Regions from separate parts of the Bacillus sp. ABA4_010 genome, predicted to be linked through region 1. Evidence: riboswitches for the same ligand, from Rfam matches in the RefSeq annotation. Region 1 holds a riboswitch; each other region holds the start of a gene.
What was found. Region 1 has a riboswitch for cyclic di-GMP ahead of ACXAEO_RS12495 (sensor domain-containing diguanylate cyclase). Riboswitches for the same ligand answer to the same signal wherever they lie in the genome.
Positions count from the first base shown of each region.

Region 2: it holds a riboswitch for cyclic di-GMP, as region 1 does, so the genes downstream of both, ACXAEO_RS15280 (anti-repressor SinI family protein) here and ACXAEO_RS12495 (sensor domain-containing diguanylate cyclase) in region 1, are expected to answer to the same signal.
Region 3: it holds a riboswitch for cyclic di-GMP, as region 1 does, so the genes downstream of both, ACXAEO_RS07990 (amidase) here and ACXAEO_RS12495 (sensor domain-containing diguanylate cyclase) in region 1, are expected to answer to the same signal.
Region 4: it holds a riboswitch for cyclic di-GMP, as region 1 does, so the genes downstream of both, ACXAEO_RS09100 (response regulator) here and ACXAEO_RS12495 (sensor domain-containing diguanylate cyclase) in region 1, are expected to answer to the same signal.

Region 1 is NZ_JBSWUN010000003.1:2,254,232-2,256,433, forward strand. It holds gene ACXAEO_RS12495 (sensor domain-containing diguanylate cyclase) at 237-1,202, opposite strand; cyclic di-GMP riboswitch class I at 1,362-1,446, opposite strand; partial or broken gene zwf (glucose-6-phosphate dehydrogenase) at 1,629-2,202, opposite strand, start outside.
Region 2 is NZ_JBSWUN010000003.1:2,835,202-2,837,403, reverse strand. It holds gene ACXAEO_RS15285 (hypothetical protein) at 1-28, opposite strand, end outside; cyclic di-GMP riboswitch class I at 608-695, shown strand; gene ACXAEO_RS15280 (anti-repressor SinI family protein) at 724-858, shown strand; gene ACXAEO_RS15275 (helix-turn-helix domain-containing protein) at 940-1,278, shown strand; gene ACXAEO_RS15270 (LPXTG cell wall anchor domain-containing protein) at 1,324-2,202, opposite strand, start outside.
Region 3 is NZ_JBSWUN010000003.1:1,387,527-1,389,728, forward strand. It holds gene ACXAEO_RS07985 (sensor domain-containing protein) at 1-1,104, shown strand, start outside; cyclic di-GMP riboswitch class I at 1,186-1,271, shown strand; gene ACXAEO_RS07990 (amidase) at 1,317-2,202, shown strand, end outside.
Region 4 is NZ_JBSWUN010000003.1:1,601,204-1,603,405, forward strand. It holds gene ACXAEO_RS09090 (permease) at 1-266, shown strand, start outside; gene ACXAEO_RS09095 (hypothetical protein) at 282-437, shown strand; cyclic di-GMP riboswitch class I at 687-775, shown strand; gene ACXAEO_RS09100 (response regulator) at 866-1,240, shown strand; gene ACXAEO_RS09105 (YcdB/YcdC domain-containing protein) at 1,600-2,202, shown strand, end outside.

The sequences.
Region 1 (2,202 bases):
GTATCATCGTGCGCTGTATCCTTTATATACGTGAACAGTTACGGTTATGTACATCTTTCATCACCTTCATTGCTCTTCAAAGAAGTACGAGCCTACAGGGGTATTGTATCATTTAATGTTTCCAGCATTCATCCATTCACGAAAAAAATAGCATTTATTCATAAAAAAACTGCAGACAAACAGGTTAGAACGTTCCCTGAACGGTTCTTTCACTGTCTTCCTGCAGGCGAAGTACGTCAACTGAATAAACTGGCACGCTGTCTTTTTTTCGTTCGTTTCTGTTCATACATGTTCTGGTCGGCTTCAATGAACAAACGATCCATGTTTCCGAGTGAATGTTCACTGAACGCATATCCAATCGACATGCTGATTTGTACGTCGTTACCGCTTGTATTGTATTCATCGATTGCCATTAAAAGCTTTTCATAAAGAGCTTCCACTGCGGCTTTCTCCGTATGCACAAGAAGAACGACAAACTCATCACCACCTATTCGAGAAACAATGGCATTCTCAGAGCAATGCTGCTTTAATAATTTAGCAGCCTCCTGAATAAGCTTATCCCCTTTTTTATGACCATAGTTGTCATTGCAATACTTCAGCTCATCTAAGTCACAGCAAATAACGGCTGCCGATATATCTATATACTGATTACATATTTCCATATTTCGCTCAAAAAACTCCCGATTGTAGACCGTTGTCAACGTATCATGAGTAAGTTTATATTCCAACTCCTGCTGTAGCTTCATTTTTTCATCTACATTCCGCATAATTCCCTGAATCGCTACCAATTCACCGTTTTCATAGATTGGAGTCGTATATTCTTCAAACCATTTATAATTTCCTTCCTTGTCTCTCAATCTTTGAATAATCGGTTTACTATAATCTATTTCACCACTTACTTTTCTTTTCATAATCTCGTAATCATCCGGGTGAATAATATTAAAAGGGGTATCGGGATTGCTGTTGAGCTCTTCCAGCGTTCCTTCTCCTAAGAAATCTTCAACAGAAGGACTTGTATACTTATGCTTATACTCTGGTTTTACTTCATAATAGTACAAAATATCTTTCGACCTTTCGACTAGTCGAACAAGATGATGTTCATACTCCAGTACCGCTTTTCGCTTAATTTTTTCACATTTGCTCAATACTTTGAAGAGTAGACTACCTACTATTAAACCTAAAGAAAAATGTAGCAATGACATGAATCTTCCCTCGCCTTTATGTATGTAGAAGCTTCGCTCATTTTGAACATTACTTCCCTATGTCTCTGAAGCCATAAGAAAACGGCATTGAAATTATTAGGGGAGTCTAACAATTTCAATGCCGCCAGCTACCAACGAACCTGCTTGCTCGAAATATGCATTGGTAGCTGGCTGACATCGTCCTTCGACTTTAGTCCCTATAGCTTTGCGTCTTCACCTTTCGATGAATTTGCCTTTATCATTTTGTCATGTTATTAGTCCTTTAGACACATTTATTTCCAATTATACACAATATTGAAAATTAAGGCAATATACCTATCCTTTCATCATGCAGTGACTTCATATTCATAGGCTAGTAAATTTTAATAGAGGTTTTCCTAAACAGACGACTCTCACATCATCCTTATTCCCCTTCAATGGTATCTGTTACTCCCACCATTTAAATCCATCTTCTTCTACTAACCAATTAGACGCTTCAGGCCCCATTGAACCTGAAGGATACGGATAAAGCGGCACACTGTTTTCTTCAAACGCTTCTAAAATTGGCTGTATCCACTGCCATGATAACTCCACTTCTTTCCAATGAGCAAAAAATGTAGCGTCACCAAGTAAGGCATCAAAGATCAGCCGTTCATAAGCTTCCTCAATATCTTCCTGATTCGCTGAGAAACTGACAACGACCGGTTCAATCTTTCCATCTTTTAATGGATTTTTCACATTTAACTGTAAGGAGAATCGTTCATTCGGACTAATCTCAATCGTTAAAAGATTAGGAGCAGCCTCCTCATGCTGCTCAACCATATCCAACTCTTTAAAAGAACGTTTAAATTCAATCACAATCTTTGTCGCCTTTTCCTTCATTCTTTTTCCTGTGCGAATATAAAATGGCACTCCGCTCCAAAATACATTATCAATCCATAACCGGGCAGCCACAAACGTATCATTTGATGAAGAAGCATTAACACCTGGTTCCTCTTTATAGCCAACAACCCGTTCATTG
Region 2 (2,202 bases), 580 kb from region 1:
AAATGATGATGAGAAAGGCAAATTCCAAAGAAATCGTCCCCCTTCTTTTCAAGTTATTGTAGTTATTGTCTCATTAATAACCATTTTATTCAATAAATGATGAGGGGTTGAAGTTAAGAGTGGAATTTTATTGCATAAAGGAAACTTTATTGCATGAAGGAAATAAACTGTATTAAAAGCATAAGGGGGTAATGTTGATGAAATGTCTTTCTTCCCAACAAAAAATTCAGCAATATGTGTACTTGTTTTATAAAATGGGTATTATTACTGAGCAGCAAAAAAATGAAATTATCAAAAAATAAAAATGATATATCAATCGACCTAGAAAGTTCGACATGACTGCGCTTTGGATATGTCGAACTTTCTAAATTTAAGCGGATGAATCAAGGGTAGTGCCATCCGCTTAGGAAGCCTTTGAAGAGAAACGTAAATGAAGATGGATGAACTTATTAAAGCGAACCGATAGGGAGAGAAATTTGTTTAAAAATATACAAAATTCTCTGACAACGTTCTACACGATTTTAGATGTTCGTCAATTATACTATTTTTATAGTGTAAACCTACTAGTAATATTGTATCTATGAAAAGCATAAAGTGAAGTAGAACTCTCGAGTAAGGGCAAACTTATTGAAAAATAAGGACGCAAAGTTACGGGTCTAACGTTGTTTTACAACTATGACGGCTGGACTGCCTGAGATACAAACTGTATTTTAGGAGGAGACTATGATTGCCAGAGAGAAACTATTAGATGAAGAATGGGTAGATCTAGTGTTAGAAGCATTGGATTTAGGTCTTACAGAAAAAGAGATTCAAGACTTTCTAACCAGCCAAATCCGACAGGAACAGTGTAAAAAATAGGTGTTTTTGTTGTCTTCCTATTAACGGAGATGGACCAGATATGATATGATAATGGGGTTAAGAGAAAGAGAAGGTGAAAATATGATCGGTCAACGCATAAAGCAATTACGCTTGCAAAAACAATTATCACTATCTGAACTAGCAGAGAAAGCAGGAGTCGCAAAATCATATTTAAGCTCAATTGAACGTAACCTTCAATCTAACCCTTCTGTCCAATTTTTGGAAAAAATATCAGCCGTACTAGGCATTTCTGTCCAATCACTTATTCAGCAAGAAAAAAAGGAAGTAAATTATGACCAGCTTGACTCTGACTGGGCAAACTTAGTGAGGGAGGCCATGGAGTCAGGGGTATCTAAAGAGGAATTTAAGCAATTTCTTGAATTCAATAAGTGGAAAATGAAACAAGATAAAGGGGAGTAGCGTTTATGAGAGCATAAACGCTTTTTTATTTTTGCTCAAAAGGTGCTATTGTTTATATTTTTTTCTTCTTTGTTGTATGAACAATAACATTATCCCTGCAGCAAGCATTACGATACCTGCGAACAAGAGGTTAAAGATATTTGTTGCCGTATTAGGCAGGAGAAGACCTGTCCTTTGAGCAGGCGTAGTTTGGTTGGAAGGGATGATAACGTCTTCGGATGCCAAAGGTCCTCCACTGTTTAAAGGCAGTTTATCATCAGGTAGTACATTACTTGTTTCGTCTGATGAATCATCAATAGTCGAAGTATTCTCTGGAGAGACGGGATCATCATCATTCTCTTCACCAGGATCTTGACTATTATCAGGGTCTTGGTCATTATCAGGGTCTTGGTCATTATCAGGGTCTTGGTCATTATCAGGGTCTTGGTCATTATCAGGGTCTTGGTCATTATCAGGGTCTTGGTCATTATCAGGGTCTTGGTCATTATCAGGGTCTTGGTCATTATCAGGGTCTTGGTCATTATCAGGGTCTTGGTCATTATCAGGGTCTTGGTCATTATCAGGGTCTTGGTCATTATCAGGGTCTTGGTCATTATCAGGGTCTTGGTCATTATCAGGGTCTTGGTCATTATCAGGGTCTTGGTCATTATCAGGGTCTTGGTCATTATCAGGGTCTTGATCGTTATCAGGGTCTTGGTCATTATCAGGGTCTTGATCGTCGTCTGAACCGCCTCCACCGCCACCACCATCGTTCATTCCTTCAGCATACAATACAATTTCAAATGAAGTAGTCAGTCCTTGAAATTCATTTCCAAGCTCAAAAGGCATTTCAATTCGAAAATGGATCGTTTCTTCTGTTCCTTTTGCTAAAAAGCGTGGGGAGAAATTCGAGAAATTTTTCAGATGACCATGGAAATACAAGTC
Region 3 (2,202 bases), 870 kb from region 1:
GCAGCGAAAGGCTCGATTTACCGGTTTGCAGGCGATGAATTTATTATTGTGTACCCAAACATCGAAGGAGAGAAGGCGGTATCCCAGTACGCCAAAGACCTTCTTGCTATCTATGAAAAACCGTTTTTATTGGATAACGGATTAGAGATTCATACGACTCCGAGCATTGGCATCAGCATTTTCCCTGACCATGGCGATAATTATGATACATTGTTAAAAAATGCGGATACCGCGATGTATGTCGCAAAAGCACAAGGACGGAATACTTTTGCCATATATGAGCGAAAGATGAATGAACACCATGAAGAAACGCTGCTAATTGAACAACACTTACGAAAAGCCATTCAAAATAATGAGTTGGAGCTTCATTTTCAGCCGAAATTAGACTTACGAACAGAGCAAGTGAATGGTGTCGAAGCGTTGCTGCGGTGGAATAGTCCACGATTAGGAAATGTCTCGCCAGCTAAATTTATTCCAATTGCAGAAGATACGGGTCTCATTATTGAACTGGATGAATGGGTGTTGGAAAAAGCCTGTCAGCAAAATAAAGAATGGAATCGTCATTCTTTTGCTTCTCCAATTAAAATGGCGGTTAATATCTCACCGCTTCATTTTCGTCTCCCCAACTTTTCAAATGTCGTTGACCGAATTTTAAAGAAAACAAAGCTCGATCCAAGCTTACTGGAAATTGAAATTACGGAAAACAGCTTCATTGATAATACAGAAGAATGTATCGCCTGTTTAAAAAGACTGCGGGAAATGAATGTGTCTGTTGCAATTGATGATTTTGGAAAAGGTTTTTCGTCCCTTAATTATTTACGGAAGTTTCCCATCAACTCGCTGAAAATCGATCGAGCTTTCATTCAAGAAGTAGCGGAGTATACGGAAGATACAGCGATTGTCAAAGCCATTACGTATTTAGCTCACGAATTAAATTTAAAAGTCGTCGCTGAAGGCATTGAAACAAAAGATGTTATGGAACTGCTGAAGAAACTGAAATGTGATGAAATTCAAGGCTATTACATTAGCAGACCTCTTCCGCAAGTAGAGCTGGAGCGGGTCATCATGCAATTAAATGAAGGCAAATTTGCTGGAAATGTGTGAAATTTTTAATTTTTTTGTCCAAACAGAAACAACCTCTTCACAATCTATGTGAAGAGCCGATATAAACAGTAAGAATCATAAAAAATGAAAAGGCAAACTTGTCGAAAGGCAAGGACGCAAAGCCATGGGCCTAACCAGTTTTACTGTACGGTTGCCAGGTTGCCATTCTCCTTTTTGAAAGGGCGTGGCTCATTCAAAAAGGAGAGGTATATATGAAACGAATGAAAAAGGTTTTGATGCTGATGATCATTGCCTGCATACTGCAAGGTACAGGGGTAGCGGGAACACAGCAACAAGCAGAGGCCGCACAACAAACTAGTGGCTATTCCACATGGCTTTGGGATACAAGTGCCATCGTTCAACAGACAGACCGCTTGCTTACATTTATGGAGCAAAAGAACGTAACGAGTGTTTTCCTTCAAGTAAGCAAACACATTCCCGTCCAAGCGTATCGCACATTCATTCAAAAAGCGGGGACAAAAGGTATTGCCGTGTACGCACTTGACGGTGCCCCAAATTGGGTTTCCACTCAAGGGCAAAAATCCGCTCGTAACTTCTTTTCTTGGGTCGCAACTTATCAATCACAAGCGGCTAGCGGAGAAAAATTTTCCGGTATTCACTTAGATGTAGAGCCTTATTTATATGCAGGCTGGACGAGCCAATATGCCAAAACAGTATTAGCGTACCAAACGCTTCTGATGGATGCAAAAGCATCGTCTGCAGCGCTTAACTTGCCACTGACGGCAGATATTCCGTTTTGGTTTGATGAAAAATCGTACAATAACCGAAACGGAAAAGGAAAATTATCTGATTGGGTCATTTCCAATACAGACTCTGTCACAATTATGGCGTACCGTGACGGAGCAGCAGGAGCAAACGGCATCATTGAGCTTGTCAAAAACGAAATGAATTATGCAGCCATTCATCATAAAAAGGTAACGATTGGTGTTGAAACGCTTCAATCGCTTGAAGCGAATTTCGTTTCATTTTATGAAGAAGGCAGCTCGTACATGTTCAACCAATTAGACATCGTCCAATCTCATTATCAATCATTCTCTAGCTTCGACGGCTTTGCCATTCATTCCATTCATGGGTGGA
Region 4 (2,202 bases), 650 kb from region 1:
ATTTATGGACGATTCCGATTGCGGCTGTGCTTGGTATCCCGATGTATATTCGCGCTGAAGCCATTTTACCGATAGCGGATGCATTAGTCAGTAAAGGGATGGGAATTGGAGCTATTATCGCCCTTCTGATAGGAGGAGCGGGAGCGAGTATACCTGAAGTTGTGTTATTGAACAAATTGTTTAAACCAAAGTTAGTGGCTGCATTTGTAGTGTCCATTTTAATGGTGGCGATGACAACTGGATTTATCGTACAAACAGTTCTTTAAAAGGAGGTGAAACCAATGATCAATAAAATGAGTACAATTAAAAATTTATTCTCAAAGCCTAAAAAAGATTGCTGCGACGTTGTATTTGAAGAAGTTGCATTAACCGATGAGCAAGCGAGTGGTTGTGAGGGTGAGAAAGAACAATCAGAACAGGAGAAGAAAGCTGAATAATCTTTTCAGTTGAACAGAGCGGCCTAATCAAATCTGAAAAAAGAAGGGAAGAAAATGACGACTGTTTCTAGCCTTCTTTTTTCGGGACATCTAGGAGCTCTTTTTGCTTATATACTCATATTGGCTTTACACAGTATTGTCTATTACGTATGCTTAGATTAATTGCTTAACTATACATAAATGGATTAAATCTGACAATATTTCCTCTGGTATACATTTTTCGACATCTTTTTACATTTTTATGATAATATACTACTAGGGCAAATTTCACGAAAGTGGGAGACGCAAAGCCACGGACCTAAAGTAATGTCGATTACCATGGTGGCCGGGTTGCCGAAATGGAGGAATTTTTTTCGCCATTTTGTTACGTGAACAATATGACTCCGTTCTCATTTGCCTAATTTATGAAGAAAGGGAAGTAGTATGTTTTGAACAAATCAGTACTTATTTGTGATTATTGTTTACCTGTGAGAAAGAGATTAAAAGATATATTATGGAATAATGGATACTACACAATTTTGGAAGCTAGTAATGGAGAAGAAGCCATCGAATACTATAAGCAATCTGCTCCACATCTCGTCATACTCGACCTTATTTTGCCGCAAGTGGACGGATTAATGGTACTAAAAGAAATTAAAACGATGAATCCGTTAGCTAATGTCATTATTTATTCGGCTTTTTACCAACAGTCAATTATTGTGGATGCCATTGAACTTGGTGCCGCGGATTTTGTAGTCAAACCTCATATTGACATGTTAGAGCTTGTTTTGCAGCCTTTGAAATATGAAACGGCTGCTATATAAATCGATTTAGAAAATTCGGTATGACCAAAGGGTGGTGATGCCGAATTTTCTAACCTTTGAATGATCATTTAGGAGGGATAAAGAACCTCTTGTGACGTTTTTCTATTAAGTATATATAGTGTATAAATAGCAACTTGATAAAAGCGTTCGAAACAGGAAGTGGATATTCATTTCTCGTTTTGAACGCTTTTATCTTTTATTCAATCATCATGTCGAAATTCCTAGATTAATAGTTGCATGTAGCGGAATAAAGAGACCTTTTGTTCTATTTTTCTTTCAAATTTATAGAAAAAAATGGTATTTTAATTATGGGATATGTTACCATTTAGTGTGTAAAGAAAGAAAGAGGGGGAAATCAAGTGAAGAGTAAGAAAATAGGTGTTATATCGTTATCTGCAGCTTTAGCATTCGGAGGTTTTTCGACGGAAGCGTTGGCGAATGAGATGAACTTGCAGGCACAGGATAAGCCGATGTTTATGGTGGCAAGCACAGAGTCAGAAGTTACGAAAGAAATGCTAATCCAAAAGCTAAAAAAATGGTTTCCAGGCAAGTTTGACCATTTAGTGAGTCAAGATTTCTATTTTGATACAGGGCATCGTTATATGGAAGATGAGGAAGGAGTCGTCCGTTATCATCTTTCATTTCATAAAGAGTCTGGAAGCAAAACAGAATACGGCGGTGCTGAGTTCATCGGGGAAGATTTAGAGCTTCAATCGTTTTATTACTCTCCAGCTGATACGAAAGACGCTCTTTTTCCAGCAAAAGTAACAGAAAAAGAGGCACTTCAAACGGCGGAAGCATTTATAAAAGCACATGCGCCAGATCGTTCGTATCGAGTCATGACTGACAATGGACGTTATCATCAAGGGTCCATGAATTTAACAGAGCCGGTTCGTTACCATTTCATGTTTGAAAAACTACATAATGATCTTCCTGTGATGGGACAAAGTGTTAGCATTAGC